Regions from separate parts of the Paenibacillus sp. FSL K6-2859 genome, predicted to be linked through region 1. Evidence: riboswitches for the same ligand, from Rfam matches in the RefSeq annotation. Region 1 holds a riboswitch; the other holds the start of a gene.
The links. Region 1 has a riboswitch for glycine ahead of gcvT (glycine cleavage system aminomethyltransferase GcvT). Riboswitches for the same ligand answer to the same signal wherever they lie in the genome.
Positions count from the first base shown of each region.

Region 2: another riboswitch for glycine. It lies ahead of MHB64_RS30220 (amino acid permease); the one in region 1 lies ahead of gcvT (glycine cleavage system aminomethyltransferase GcvT).

Region 1 covers NZ_JBBOYU010000001.1:6,309,118-6,317,429, reverse strand. The annotation lists gene gcvPB (aminomethyl-transferring glycine dehydrogenase subunit GcvPB) at 1-867, opposite strand, end outside; gene gcvPA (aminomethyl-transferring glycine dehydrogenase subunit GcvPA) at 864-2,216, opposite strand; gene gcvT (glycine cleavage system aminomethyltransferase GcvT) at 2,323-3,435, opposite strand; glycine riboswitch at 3,622-3,720, opposite strand; gene gcvH (glycine cleavage system protein GcvH) at 3,958-4,350, shown strand; gene MHB64_RS28220 (flagellar motor protein MotB) at 4,802-5,638, opposite strand; gene MHB64_RS28215 (flagellar motor protein) at 5,635-6,417, opposite strand; gene uvrB (excinuclease ABC subunit UvrB) at 6,692-8,312, shown strand, end outside.
Region 2 covers NZ_JBBOYU010000001.1:6,783,292-6,791,603, reverse strand. The annotation lists gene MHB64_RS30230 (MerR family transcriptional regulator) at 1-130, opposite strand, end outside; gene adhP (alcohol dehydrogenase AdhP) at 302-1,318, opposite strand; glycine riboswitch at 1,516-1,596, shown strand; gene MHB64_RS30220 (amino acid permease) at 1,732-3,084, shown strand; gene MHB64_RS30215 (DHA2 family efflux MFS transporter permease subunit) at 3,170-4,633, opposite strand; gene MHB64_RS30210 (TetR/AcrR family transcriptional regulator) at 4,800-5,354, shown strand; gene MHB64_RS30205 (metallophosphoesterase) at 5,525-6,676, opposite strand; gene MHB64_RS30200 (helix-turn-helix transcriptional regulator) at 6,804-8,312, shown strand, end outside.

The DNA of each region.
Region 1 (8,312 bases):
GCCAACAGGTCCGGCTCCAGGGCCACCGCCGCCGTGCGGGGTACTCATTGTCTTATGCAAGTTCAAATGCACAACGTCAAAGCCCATATCACCGGGGCGGGTAATGCCCATAATAGCATTGGAGTTCGCTCCATCGTAATAGAGCAAGCCGCCTGCTTCATGCACGATCTCAGCAATCTCGACGATTTGGGTCTCGAACAAGCCGAGTGTGCTTGGGTTAGTCAGCATCAGCGCGGCAGTATCGCTGCCGACTGCTGTCCGCAGCGCTTCAAGATCAACCATCCCTTTATCTGTGGATGGGATCGTGATCGTTTCAAGTCCTGCGGCTGAAGCACTAGCAGGATTGGTGCCGTGTGAGGAATCCGGCACGATAACCTTCGTGCGGGTCTCGCCGCGGCTTTCATGGTAGGCGCGGATCATCATGAGACCGGTCCATTCCCCATGAGCACCTGCGGCAGGTTGTAAAGATACAGCATCCATGCCGGTTAGTGCAGACAAGTCATTTTGCAGGGTATACATTAATTCCAGTGCGCCTTGAATGCTTTCTTCTGGCTGGTAAGGGTGGATCTTAGCTAGGCCTACGATGCGGGCAACATCTTCGTTAATCTTCGGATTGTATTTCATCGTACATGAACCGAGTGGATAGAAGCCGTTATCTACCCCAAAGTTGCGGCGTGACAAGGAAGTGTAGTGGCGAATGACATCCACTTCCGATACTTCTGGAAGCACGACGGGTTCGCTACGGAGTAAACCTGATGGAATCAGAGATTCTAAGCTTTCTTCCTGCGGCACATCGCACAGTGGCAAAGAATAGGCCGAACGGCCGGGACGGCTTAATTCAAAAATTAGACTTTGCTCCGGTTTCATAAACAGCCCTCCAGTGCGCTAGCGAATTGGTCGATTTCGTTTTTGCTTCTTTTTTCCGTAACGGCTACCAGCATATGTCCAGCAAGTTCAGGATAATCACGGCCCAGATCATAACCGCCTAAATAACCTTCCTTCAGCAGCTTCGAATTAATTGCGCTAACGCTGCATCCCTCAGGAAGCTTCAAGACAAACTCGTTAAAGAAGGGGGAGGAGAAGGCATATTCAGCACCTGTTAGTTGGCTAAGTTTATCAGCGGCATAATGGCTTTTACGAATGTTTAGCTCGCCTACTTCACGCATACCTTCTTTGCCCATAACGGACAAGTAAACCGATGCGCAGAGAGCAAGCAGCGCCTGATTGGAGCAGATGTTCGAGGTAGCTTTTTCTCGGCGGATATGCTGCTCCCGTGCTTGCAGCGTCAGAACGAAGCCGCGTTTCCCGTTACGGTCAACCGTTTGGCCTACGATACGGCCCGGCATCTTACGCATCAAGTGCTCAGCTACCGCGAAGAATCCACAGGTTGGACCGCCGAGGGAAGCTGGAATACCAAGTGGCTGAGCGTCACCGACTACGATGTCGGCTCCGAGCTTGCCTGGTGTTTCTAGTACGCCAAGAGCGATCGGATTTGCACTGACGACGAACAACCCTTTAACAGCATGGATCAGCGGCTCAACAGAGCTAAGATCTTCGATGCTGCCAAAAAAGTTAGGCGATTGCATCAGTACTGCGGCTGTATCACCATCAATGGCTTCAGCAAGCTTCACCTGATCGGTAACGCCGTTTTTATAGTCAATCTCCACGACCTCAAGCCCCCAAGCATTAGCCGATGTGCGTAACACTTGGCGCGCTTCAGGATGAACGGTGCGGGAAACAATTAATTTTTTGCGTTTGGTAGCACCAGCTGCGAGGACTGCTGCTTCGGATAATGCGGTTGCGCCATCATACATGCTGGCATTGGCTACTTTCATACCGGTTAGTTCGCAAATGTAGGATTGGAATTCGAAGATCGCCTGCAGTTCGCCTTGGCTGATCTCCGGTTGATAAGGGGTGTAAGCAGTGTAGAATTCAGAACGGGAAATGACATGGTTGATCACCACAGGGATGTGATGGTCATATAATCCGGCGCCGAGGAAGCTGGCGTGCGAATCGAAATCAGCATTTCGTTCAGCGAGACCTTTCATGTGACGTAGCAGGGCGTACTCATCGAGTGGTTCAGACATCGGCATAGTGCCTTGATAACGGACGGCTTCAGGAATATCGGAGAACAGCTCATCTATGGACTGAATCCCGACGGTTTCCATCATCTCTACGCGGTCCTGTGCTGTCATGGGCAGATAACGGTGCTTCATTAAGGTTTCACTCCTTGGCTTTTTTAAAATATAAGAAAGTACAATTTTCACGCTATACTTTATCCTTCTATTTCTCGCTTAAAAGCTAACCGTCCCAATATGGACGCTAAAGGCGTTTATACTTGTAAAAAGGGGCTTTAATCACGACAGCCTTAAGCTGCTTGCCGCGTATCTCTACGAATACCTCTGTGCCTATTTCACTGTAAGCTGTATCAAGCAAAGCTAATCCCAGATTGCGTTTCAGCGTTGGTGATTGGGTTCCGGTTGTGACCTCTCCGATTTTAACGCCGTTCGCATAGACTGGGTAATGGGAGCGCGGAATGCCCCGGTCAATCATTTCTAAGCCGACCAGACGTCGGGGTAGACCGGCTTCTTTTTGCTGCACTAGCGCATCGCGACCGATAAAGTCCGCTTTGTCCAGCTTCACAAAGAACTGTACTCCAGCTTCAAGAGGGGTGATGTCAGCTGACAGCTCCTGACCGTACAGCGGCAATTTTGCTTCAAAACGCAGCGTATCACGGGCGCCCAGTCCAGCAGGTGTTAATCCGTGAGGAGTGCCAGCTGCGAGTAGGCCGTTCCATAACGTTGCTGCCCCATCCAGCGGAGCGTAGATCTCGAAGCCATCTTCGCCGGTGTAACCCGTACGGGAGATCAGTACTTCTACACCGCAGACGGTTGCGCGTTCGATGAAGTGGAAAGGCTTGAGTTCTGAGATCGGAGCATCAGTAACTTTCGCGAGTATGGTCTCTGCCAACGGGCCTTGCAAGGCAAGCAAAAGCGTCTCGTCAGAGACATTAGTGAGTGTGACTTCACCGAATTCAGAGGTCAGATGCTCTTGCAGCCACTGGAAGTCCTTATCGATGTTGGAGGCATTTACGACAAGCATATAACGGTCTTCACTTATTCGGTACACGAGCAAATCGTCGACCACACCGCCGTTTGGATAACAGAGCAGCGTATATTGTGCCGCACCATCGGTCAGGCGGCTGACATCGTTGGTCGTCATTTTTTGTAAAAAGGCTTCAGCACCGCTCCCGATCACCATGAATTCACCCATATGCGATACATCGAACAGTCCAGCCTGCTGGCGAACAGCTTCATGCTCCTTCACGATACCTGTAAACTGTACTGGCAGCTCCCAGCCGCCAAAATCAATGCACCTGGACTCCGTGTAAGCGGAATAGAGATCGTAAAAAGGTGTTCTTTTCAAAGCATCCATATTGTCACTCCCCTAGTCTGATTACATACGAAAAAAAGGACAGGCAGAAGCAATCATGCATAAATGCACTAATCGCTTTCTGCTCTGTCCTTTGTACCTGAGAGTTACCCTGCCGTAACGAACCTGCAAGTTTCCCCGTTGGTGACCTGACGCACTCAGCCCCGCGTCTGATGCTCTCCAGAGGTACGTCCGACAAAGGTCCTTTTGCCTGAGAGATTCACCCCTGTTAGGGCTTACTCCTTCGGCGCCGTCTTCAAGTGAGACAGTCTCTCCCTATGCCATCATCCGCAACTGTATTTGTTTTATATTTCTCCGAGAAACGGTTATCGTCTATAAAAAAGACGACAACGTCGTTTCTTCTTGTATGTCTCCATTAAACGGGTATAGGAGGGCGCTGTCAACAAGAAAAAGTCAAAAAAACGACAAATTTATTTTACTGTTAGTAATATTGACATTCTGCTCTGGGATCACTTAGGCTATAACTAAATTTAGAATTCCAATTTGGAAATGAGGCGGCTTGAAATGAGTGAAGTTTTAGATCACCTTCTTTACAGCGAAGAGCATGAGTGGGCACAGCAAGTGGAAGGACGCGTAGTACGTATTGGGATTACGGATCATGCTCAGCATTTGTTAGGCGATATCGTATTTGTGGAATTTCCAGAAGTGGGCTCGGCCATTTCAGCCGGTGACAGCGTAGGCAGTATCGAATCCGTTAAGACTGTATCGGAATTATATTCACCCGTCTCGGGGACGGTTACCAAGATTAATGACGGTTTAGAGGCTAGTCCGGAGCTGATCAACGATAAGCCGTATGGCGAGGGTTGGATTTTTGAAATTGAAGTGGACGGAGAGTATGCTGATGCTGTAAAAGGTCTGCTGGATGCAGCCGGATATCGTGCATTGGTAGGAGAGTAATTGGGATTTTTCACAGTATATTAATTTTATCGCGAGTGATATTTGTAGCAGCAAGTTTCTGTTTTTGGGGACTTGCTGTTTGGTATTTTTATTTAGAGGTGGGTGGGGATTTTTGCGTCATACCCTGGGACGGCTCGGAATTATTTGATTTTATTTAAAAGCGAATCTGCTGTTGTGGAATTAGGGAAAACCTCCCTTAATTTAGACGAATATAGCGTGACACAAAGATTTTTAGGGGATTTCTCCCTGAAAATTCCGGTGAAACCGCTATTTTTGACTAAATAGGGGATTAATCAGGGAGGAATTCTCTAATCTTGCGCCTGAACAAGAGATCACGCGGATAATCAGGGAGTATTTCCGTAATTAATAGTGGCAAGTCCATTTTAGTATGTTGATAGCAGATTCGCACCCGCACTAACTACTATATCTAGCTCTGAGTACAATCAATATTTTATTCACCCTCTTGAAGCTGCCGCAGCACAATGATCTCTACACGGCGGTTCTTCTGCTTACCTGCTATCGTGGTATTATCTGCGGTGGGCTGGGTGTCAGCATAACCTGCGTATTGAAAAGTATCCGGCTTCAGTCCTTCATGGTCTAGAAAAAAGCGAAGTACAGATAGCGCACGAGCACCAGACAGCTCCCAGTTGTCGTTAAATTGAGAAGCCGAGGATACGGGCGTATTATCGGTATGTCCTTCAATGCTAATCTTTGCGCCGATGTCTTTGAATAAACCAGATAACTGCTGAAGAGCAGGGAAGGCTGGTGATTTCAGGTCTGCCTTACCTATATCGAATAGAAAACGATCACTGAGTGTGATTTCTATCCCCTGAGGTTTGTCAGCAACAAAAATTTGTTCTCCGAGATTATTTTCCTCCACATAGTGGGTGATCACACCCATTAATTCAGCAAGTTTAGTCTCTTGTTCTCGAAAAGCGAGCTCACGTGCCGAAGGTGTTTCATTCTCCGCTTGTTCACCAGATCCGTCATTCGGTCTTGCAGTTGCAGCTGCATTCTCATTTCCGTCTGTACTTTCCGTTTTGTTCTCAGTTGATTTCCCAGCATCTAAAATACCGTTCCCACCCTCAAGGACAGTGGTTCCAGACTTGAAGGTCTCGGATAACGAGCCTGTCACGATGTTATATTTGTCAGTATCCAGGCTGCTCATCGCATACAATATAACGAAAAAAATAAGTAAAAGTGTAATTAGATCAGCATAAGTAATCATCCAACGGTCGCGGCTTTCCCGAGTCTCTACACGCCGCTTGCGCCGGTCTCTTTGTCTCATAAAAGGCCTCTAGTTTCCGCACGGTCATTCGTGTCCGAGTCTGAGATGAATGAGTTCAGTTTTTTACGTACCAGCAGTGGATGATCCCCATTCTGTAGAGAAAGAATACCTACTAGCAGCATTTCCATGCTATGTAGCTCACTTTGACTGCGGGATTTGATTTTGGAGGCAATGGGTAAAAATATTAGATTAGCGATGGCTACACCGTACAACGTTGCAGTGAACGCTACTGCGATAGATGTGCCCAGATTTGTCGGATCTGTAAGGTTGCCAAGTACACGGATGAGACCCATCACCGTCCCGATAATTCCCATCGTTGGTGCATATCCACCAGCAGCTTCAAAAATCTTAGCATAGTTCTCATGCTTCAATTCTTTAGCGTCCATTTCCAGTTCCAAAATCTGTCTTACCTGCTCAGGATCAGTGCCGTCGACAATAAGAAGCAGACCTTCACGTGTAAAAGAATCCGGATGTTCTTCAGCTTGTTTTTCTAACATTAAAACGCCGCCGCGACGGGCCACGGTTGCCATTGCAATGAGTTCTTCAGCTTTTTCCATATCACGATCAGGGTTGCTGCCGAAAGCCATGCGTAGTGCTGTTGGAATGGAGCGCAGCTTAGATGCCGGGAAGCTGATCATAACGGCGGCAAATGTACCCCCGAAAACAATCAAAGCCGCATTAAGCTGCAGCAGTCCTGAGAGGCTTCCGCCTTCCCAGAGATAGCCGCCGATTAACGCAGCCAGTCCAGCCAATAGGCCAATTATTGAGGTAATATCCATGCTTCAAGCTCCTAACATTTCTATGTATTATGGTTTGCATCGATCTAGTCAACACTGTATAATGAACGGGAACACATATTCTTATCTTCCATATTTTTAATTATAAGAAAGTATAAGTTTCACGTTATACTTAAACCTTATAATTCTCGCACAAACGCTTAACGTCTTTTAGAGACGCCAAAGGCGTTTAGCTTGCTATCGTATGGAGAGAGAACATTCAGACAACAATTATAATATATTAATCTAGTTTAGACGATAGAGGGGAGACGGGCAAATGAGTGATATTGTCGTCAGTACGAAGACTTTTGAATTGGAGTCCGAGTATACACCCCAGGGCGATCAGCCTCATGCCATAGAGGAATTACTACAAGGCATCCGGCAGGGCAAGAAGCACCAGACGCTGCTGGGCGCGACGGGTACGGGGAAGACGTTTACCGTTGCACAAGTTATTTCCAAATTAAACCGCCCGACATTAGTTATTGCGCACAACAAGACTTTGGCTGCCCAACTGGCGAGTGAGTTTAAGGAGTTTTTTCCGCATAATTCGGTAGACTATTTCGTCAGCTACTACGACTATTACCAACCAGAGGCGTATATTCCCTCCTCCGATACTTATATCGAGAAAGACTCCAGTATTAATGAAGAGATTGATAAATTGCGCCACTCCGCAACGAGCTCCTTGTTCGAACGGCGTGACGTTATTATTGTGGCGAGTGTGTCTTGTATTTACGGCCTCGGTTCGCCGATGGAATATGGAAGCTTGCTTTTGTCATTGCGGGTTGGGATGGAGAAGCCTCGAAATGAGATTTTGAGCAGGCTAGTGGATATCCAGTACCAGCGTAATGATATCAATTTTGTACGCGGAACCTTCCGTGTACGTGGTGATGTGGTTGAGATTTTCCCGGCATCTCAGGGTGAGCATGCCATTCGGGTCGAATTGTTCGGTGATGAAATTGAGCGAATCACTGAGATTGATGTGCTGACGGGTGAACTGATCGGGGAACGCGATCATGTCGCTATTTTTCCGGCGTCTCACTTTGTTACCAAAGAAGAAACAATGCGTGTAGCACTGGTCAACATTGAAAAAGAGCTGGAAGACCGCTTAACGGTTCTTCGTGACGCAGGAAAGCTTCTTGAAGCTCAACGTCTGGAACAGCGGACACGTTATGATATTGAAATGATGAAGGAAGTGGGCTTCTGCTCAGGGATTGAGAACTATTCCGGACCACTCACCTTCCGTGAACCAGGGGCAACCCCATATACATTAATGGATTATTTTCCGGATGATATGCTGATCATTATTGATGAGTCCCATGTTACACTTCCGCAGATTCGGGCGATGTATAACGGTGACCGGGCGCGTAAGACAGTACTGGTAGAGCATGGTTTCCGTTTGCCGTCTGCGCTCGATAACCGTCCACTTCAGTTTGAGGAATTCGAAGAAAAGGTGAAGCAGATCGTATATGTTTCTGCGACACCGGGACCTTATGAAATGGAGCACTGTGACACCATGGTGCAGCAGATTATTCGGCCTACAGGTCTTTTAGATCCGATCATTGAGGTTCGTCCTACAGAGGGACAAATCGATGACTTGATTAGTGAGATTCGTGATCGGGTAGAACGAGACGAACGCGTCCTCGTCACAACGTTGACGAAGAAGATGTCGGAGGATCTGACAGATTACTTTAAGGAAATTGGGATTAAGGTTCGGTATATGCACTCTGATATCAAAACACTGGAACGGATGGCGATCTTGCGGGATCTTCGTCTGGGTACATTCCATGTTTTAGTAGGGATTAACCTTCTAAGAGAAGGTCTCGATCTACCGGAAGTATCGCTGGTCGTTATACTCGATGCCGATAAAGAGGGCTTCCTTCGTTCCGAGCGTTCGCTAA
Region 2 (8,312 bases), 470 kb from region 1:
TTTTTTCATAATATCTATAGCCGTTTGTAGCCTCTACATGCGCTGGTTTCAAAAGTTCTTCTTTATCATAGTGTCGCAACATACGTGCACTCATTTTGCAAAGCTGAGAAAATCTATTGATCGTGTACATATTTCTCTCTTTCTTAGTGTGATCGTATGGTTAGATCAATCACTCTGTAGTCATTGACTCAAGCTTCTATGCTTTAAAATTACAGTCTAATACGTTTGGTGCGACTGTGCAAAATTATTAGTCATAAAAAAGCCCGAAAAGTAGCACTTTTCGAGCATGTTTTCTTTAGGGTCATTTCGTCATATCAAGGACGATTCGGCCATTGATTTTGCCTTCTAACATAAGATCGTAGATCTCATTAATATCTTCTAGTTTACGTGTCTCAATAATGGTTTTGATTTTTCCTTCTGCAGCGAATTGTAATGCTTCTTGCAAATCTTTGCGAGTGCCGACAATCGAACCAACTACCTTTGTTCCATTTAATACGGTATCAAAAATGGGAACATCCATGGATTCAGGAGGCAGCCCAACCATGACGCAGGTACCGCCGCGGCGAATGGCACGGTAGGCTTGGTCGAATGCTTTTTTCGCAACCGCTGTACAAACGACACCGTGTACTCCGCCGATTTCTTTTTGAATCCAGTCTGCCGCATCTTCTTTTAATGCGTTTACGGTTTTGTCTGCGCCAAGTTGTTTGGCAAGCTCCATCTTTTCATCCGACGTGTCGATGGCCACTACGTTCATTCCCATCACTTTTGCATATTGTACACCAAGATGCCCTAATCCTCCGACGCCGAAAATGGCTACCCACTCACCTGGCTTTACACCCGATACTTTCAAAGCTTTATAGGTAGTAACGCCTGCGCAAAATAAAGGTGCCGCTTCGATGAAGCTTAGATTATCAGGAACCTTAACTACATAATCGGCAGCTGCCACACAATATTCTGCATATCCGCCATCTACGGAATATCCGGAATTTTGCTGATCCAGACAAAGAGTCTCTCTTCCAGTAAGACAATATTCACAATGACCGCAGGCTGAGTACAGCCATGGAATTCCTACACGGTCTCCTACCTTTAAGTGTGTAACTCCTTCACCTATTTCTTCAATAATCCCAACGCCTTCATGTCCGGGAATAAGAGGGAGTTTCGGTTTGACGGGCCAATCGCCATGAGCAGCATGCAAATCAGTATGACACACTCCGCAGGCCTGAATGTGGACAAGGATTTCTTTGTGTCCGGGTTTTGGTTTAGGTACGTCTTGTAGCTCTAACTTTTCTTTGAATTTCTTTACTACAGCGGCTTTCATTAGCATACTCCTTTAGTTTTTTGCTTTTCAAAAAGTAGTATGTTCATGAGGCTAACTTTAAATTCTTGAGACTTTTATCACTGATTAACACTCACATCACAAGTAATATGTTAGAATATCAGAACAGCTTTACTGCGTTACCGCTTTATCAACTTCATAATTCACGAGCTATGATGGCTAAGGATTACACTTTAGCTGGAGCAGCTTCTGGAGAGACTGCGGAAATTCCGCGGCGCCGAAGGGTTCACAATCTCAGGCAAAAGGACAGAAGAGTACTGAATATGTATTTGTCATGCTGATCGCTATCAGCAGGGCAAATATTATTTGATATTCTTACGATCTGGGAGATTGGATGACATCCAATCTCTCTTTTTTTTATTCTAATTTATTGTACTCACAAGGGGGAACTAGGTATGGCACAACCAGAATTAAAGAGAGAGTTGGCTAATCGGCATGTTCAACTTATTGCTATTGGCGGCACCATTGGTACAGGATTATTTTTGGGATCAGGTAAGGCGATAGAGAAGGCAGGCCCATCCATTATGATCACGTATTTAATCGTGGGTATTGCTGTGTTTTTTGTGATGAGAGCACTGGGAGAACTCCTATTATCTAAAGCGGGCTATCAATCGTTTACGGATATTGCTGAAGACTACCTTGGATCACGGGTCGCATTCATTACTGGTTGGACCTATTGGTTTTGCTGGATTATGACGGCTATGGCTGATGTCATTGCTGTTGGCGTATATGTACAGTACTGGTTTGATATCCCGCAGTGGGTTCCTGCCATCGCCTGTCTAGTCGTGTTATTAGGACTTAATCTATTAACTGTAAAGAGCTTTGGGGAACTCGAATTTTGGTTTGCTTTAATTAAGGTAATTACGATTCTCGCCTTGATTGGTCTTGGGGTCATTTTACTGATCATTGGATTTAAGACGGATGCAGGATCGGTGACGATACGAAACCTATGGGAGTATGGGGGCTTTTTTCCGAACGGCATATCAGGCTTCTTATTTTCTTTTCAAATGGTTGTATTTGCTTACGTGGGTGTAGAATTGGTCGGGGTGTCGGCAGCGGAAACAGCGGATCCGGAGAAAAATATCCCATCTGCGATTAATAAAATTCCTTTACGGATTCTATTTTTCTATGTCGGTGCGCTTTTCGTCCTGTTATGCATTAACCCTTGGACAGAGCTCAGCCCGGCAGAGAGTCCTTTTGTAAAAACCTTTACTTTAGTAGGGATTCCAATTGCCGCAGGGATTATTAATTTTGTCGTATTAACTTCAGCCGCTTCTGCTTGTAATAGTGGAATGTTCTCGACAAGCCGAATTCTCTATAATTTGAGTAGAAATAACCAGGCGTCACCTCATTTGGGCAAACTGAATAAAAACCATGTCCCAGGTAACTCGTTATTCATTTCTACAATTGTTATATCTGTGGGTGCTCTTTTGAGTAAACTTATTCCGGAGCAGGCTTTTGGAATCGTGACAACGATTAGCGCCATTTGTTTTATATGGGTGTGGGGCATTGTTCTTATCTGCCATATTAAGTATAAGAAAACCCGGCCAGACTTACAGGCGAAATCCAAATTCAAAGCACCGTTCACACCGGCTATTAATTATATTGTCTTAACCTTGTTCGCTGGAATACTGATCATCATGCTGTTCGCTGGAGAAACACGCCCGGCTTTATTGTGTACTCCGTTATGGTTTATTTTATTATTCATCTTGTATTCGATTAGAAGCAAAAAAGGGAAAAGTAATTAAGCTTGAGTGAGGGATTCACACAAAAAGCCATTCCTATACGGAATGGCTTTTCTTCATATACTGCAATTGCTAGTTACAACCAAGGTTATTCCTTGTTAACTAGGTTTGCTTTCTTTTCAATCGTGATCTTGCTTTTCATAGGCATAAATAAGGTTATAACAAAAGCGGCGACGGATAAAATCATCATAAAGTAATAGGCGTCACTTGCCCCAAGAATGGATGCAAGGGATTTAAGGATCTCAGGAGTAGTAGAGGGATTGCTCTGCATCACTGTGGCCGCATGACTTGTAGCCTGCACAGTGTAAATCGTAATTACGACAGCAGTTCCGATGGCTCCGGCAATTTGGCGAACGGTATTGTTCACTGCTGTGCCATGCGTTCCTAGTTGTTTTGGCAACGCATTTAGTCCGGCTGTATTGAGTGGCATCGTAATAAAGCTTAATCCAATTCGCAAGCCAATGGTACGAATCATTAGATACATATACGTGGTCGATTCAGATAGATCAGTTACCGCCCACATAGATGGAATAATAAATAGCAGACCAATGATGAACAGCGGTTTGGCACCGAAACGGTCGTATAATTTACCGGTGACGGGCGACATGAACGCATTTACGAGCGCCCCCGGCAACAAGAGTAGTCCTGCATCAAATGCTGTAAAACCACGGCCATTTTGCAGGTAAATAGGCAATAGAATCATATCTGCGTACATCATCATGGTGATTAATACATTAATAAGAGATGTCAGCGTAAATACTTTATTTTTGAAGACAGACAGGTTTAGCAGCGGATCATCTGACTTGATTTGTCGAATACAAAATACGGCCGTTACAGCGATTCCAATGCCTAATGTCAGGATTACTATTACGTCGTCCCAGCCTTTACTGCCTGCACTACTGAAGCCGTATAAAATCAAACCAAATCCGACGGTCGATAAAAGAACACTTACCACATCAAGCTTCGACTTAGAGGTCTCAGATACATTCACTAAATATTTGAACGCCAACGCTATAACAAGGATGACAAGTGGGATAAGGCCGATAAATAACCAGCGCCAAGAGTGATATTCGACAACAAATCCCGCGAGCGTCGGTCCAATGGCAGGAGCAAATATCATTGCGAGTCCAAGCAGTCCCATAGCACTGCCACGTTTCTCAATAGGGAAGACCGCGAGTACAACGCTCATCATGAGCGGCATTATAATGCCTGCACCAGCAGCTTGGATCATCCGTCCGACTAAGAGTAGACTAAAGCTCGGCGCTGCTGCACAAATGATTGAGCCAAGTAATAAAAATGACATGGCACTTAGAAATAATTGACGTGTTGTAAAACGTTTCATTAAATAGGCTGTAATCGGAATCAATATTCCGTTGACCAGCATAAAACCCGTTGAAATCCATTGTACAGTTGTTGCCGTGACATCAAATACATCCATCAGACTACTTAAGGCGACATTTAAAAGCGTCTGATTGAGTGTAGATAAGAAACAACCAAAAATCAGGATGGTTAGTAGGATTCCTTTATTTATTTTCTTAATATCTTCTTGCATGGTACAGGCCTCTCTTCATTGCTTTTTCGACATAGTGTCAATAAAATGAATCATATCAGGATTTAAACTGTATTCCTATTTGCAATTTTATTTAAACTGTCGACTAATCAACAGATTCGGTAAATTAGTTGATGAAATGCCATAAAAACGATAATAGAGGGATGAAATGACTGTACACAAAAAGGTTGACCCACGAGCTGTTCGCTCAAAAAAGATGCTGAAGAATGCTGTTTTTTCATTATTGGCTGACAATGTAGAGATTTCGCAATTAACCGTCCAAAAAATCGCTAACACTGCCGAGCTGAATCGTGCAACGTTTTATTTGCATTATGAGGATATTAACGATTTATTGCGGCAGATCGTACATGAAATCTTTGATGACCTGTCTATGAAGGTTGAACCGCTATTACATGTGAAGAGTAACAACGAACAGGAGCAGCTGGTCACATTTTTAAATTACTTTTATGAATACCGGAAAGTGTTTGCTGTATTAATTGAGCACAAAGGTTTTAAACAGCACTTGACCAGCCTGTTAAAAAATACGATCGAAAAACGAAGAAAAGCGAGAAACATAGATCCCACTAAAGAGGTAGTCTCCGTTGATATTATTGCGGCATCACTACTGGGGATTATTATGTGGTGGATTAAGGATGGCAGCCAATATAGCGCAGAATACATAGCAGGGCAAATTACCTTGATGTATAAAAGAAAGTATTTATAAGTGCTAGACTGCGCTACATGGAGGACATGGGTAAAACCGCTGTATGATATAGAGATACAAATTTCAAGATAACGGATATTCCCCGCACCAACCTTAGGTAAAACTATAAAAAGCGGCAGTCTATGACGATAATTCTCGTTCAAAGGCTGTCCGCTTTTTTAAAAATCATATTATTTAAAATCAACTTTAATTTGTGCTATCTCACTGTTCGTACCAATGCGTAATGGCGGTCCCCAAGTCCCTACACCAGATGTAACGATGACGTGAGGGCTGTTTGGATTCTTCTGATAGTGTCCGTAATCTACTGTGAACATAGCATTGGTGATTAGATTTGCAGGGAATACTTGTCCTTGATGCGTATGTCCACTAAGTATCAAATCGACGTCATCTCCGTATTCAATCATATTCGTGGGTTGATGATCCATTACGATAACGGGCATAGTGGTATCAATGTTACTCATCACTTCAGAAGTAACTGCTCTAGCGTTTCCTTGATCACCAATCGGGGATGAATCTCTCCTGCCAACTACAACGAATTGATTATCAATAACGACATGCTCATCATTTAGAAGTTTAATGTTACTCTTGTCTATAAAGTTCACAATTTCATCGTAGGATCGTCCTGCATCATGGTTACCTAAACAAGCATAAACCCCATAGGTGGACTGAATAGTATTTAATAACTCTATTCCTTTGGAAGGATTAGAGAGGGCATAGTAGTTTCCATTAAATATATCTCCTGACATCAACACAATATCCGGCTGCATATCATTAATGCGATCAACAACCTCTGCAAGAAATTTGACATCATTTATGTAGCCTAAGTGTAAGTCGCTGATTAGAACAATATTTAAATGCTCTAATGAGGTGCTTTTGTGTATTTGGATGGGATACGATACTTCTTTTATCTGATTGGCGTTATAAATCCCATAGGACACCAACCCTATGACTAGAATTAATACTACTGACCTTGTATGAAAAACAACACGTTTTGGCGCAGGGGAGGGGATGATTTTGATCCATTTACTAATAAGTAAGACTACATCGGAAAGGAGTAACAGCAAGAACAAATAGAAATAGATCCCCATCCAATAGTCCCCGGATTGACCAATAAAATTAACAATACTTGAATCGGTCGTCATAGCTGAAGAGGACAATAGTAGATTAATAATGATTGTTACCGCACACAAGCCGTAGATGACTCCGTATATAATCCCGTTTATATTTGGAAATACATGTTGTAACCATTTAAAAATCTTTCTCGCGATGTAATAGTTACTTGCCGCGTACATAGCGAATATAAACAAAAATGCAAATACCATATGATGCACCGTCCTATTTTTTTAGATTTCAGAGAGCAATCGTTTATAATCAATAATTATGAGCAAATCGTCAGGTACTCAGTAACAGTAACATATTTTTTCATGTTGGAAGAGGAGATTGTTGATTTTGAATAAAAAGAACAATGGATCAGATCAAATCGTACTGGCCGCAATCGAAACGATTGAGGAAGTGGATTTTCTAATTATGACGGAGTTAACGGCATGGTTTGTTCTTTCTGGTTATCTAGAAATAATGCGAAACGGTTCGGATATTTTGATTCGGACAGGCGATATTTTCGTTTTTAATAAAGGTGATATTGTTCGTGTAATTGGCAGTGAAGAGAATGCGACGCTCTCGGTAAAGTTTCTAACCAATGAGTATCAAGAAGAGTTTCCGGCATTTAAGCTTAACATTCCACTGTCGATGGTGTACAAAAAAGATGGATATGAGCTTGTGAAGAATTGTATGGCGTACTTGTACGTCGAAAGGATATATCCGGGCGCCGGTTCTGATTATATCATCGAAGGGTATTCGAAACGTTTAATCGGATTGCTGTACCGTTATCTTGGGCCAGAAGATGAAAAGAAGCAAGTGCATACAGCTTCGGATAAGGTAAAAGAAATTGTATCATTTATCAATGTTAATTATGCGGACAAACTCAGCCTGGATGAGATTGCTGAACAGTCTTATAGTAGCAAATACTACTTGGCGCATTCCTTTAAAAATCAGCTAGGGATTTCAATCGGAAATTATATCAAAGAAGTGCGATTGTTTCATAGCTTACGTATGCTGGAAAATACGAACGATAAGATTGTCACGATTGCTTTAGTCAACGGCTTCCCCAATGTACGATCATTTAACGAGGCATTTAAAATAAGGTATGAGCTTTCACCTGCTGAATTTCGTGAACAGCGTCAAATAAGAGCGGTGCAGAATCGTGCCGATGCGGAGCTGTCCCAAGATGTATTAGCTCTACTATCGCCGTATGTGCCGTTAGGTGAATTGCCGGCTGGCACGTCTATTGCCCCCGATCGCATCGAGGTGCAATTAGATTTGCATAAAACGATCGGCCAGTACTCAAAGGTCAATCATGTTCTTAAAGTAAAAGGCGAACTTATGGATAGCCGTTTGCTCGAAGTACGTCAACGCCTTAGGGTGAAGTGGGTAGCGGTCACTCGTATTTTTAAAAAAGTGGATATACGTTTAAGCGAAGGGAAGCTGTTCTGTTCATTTCGTGAGTTAGATCGAATGTTGCAGCAGATCGTGTCTGTTGGCATGTTTCCCTACCTTCAATTTCAATCTATAGATTTGGATGATTGGGAGGAGCGGGGATTTCATAACAATGAATGGTTTCAAACGATAATGACTGAATTAAATCTTCATCTGCAACAAAATTATATGACAAGTCAGGATTGGATGTACGAGTTCCGCTGCTTCTATGAAATGAAAAATAGCAGGGAATTACGTTTGCCGTTAGTGAATGCCATTTCAATCTTTAAAAACTATAAGAACGTAGTCATTCATTTTCCCATCCCGCCAGAAGATGCGATGCTGCTCGATATGACCTGCCATAATGCCGTTTATTGCATTGATGACTGGACCCGTATGCGCAAGATTCCACTTGAAACTGCGCTT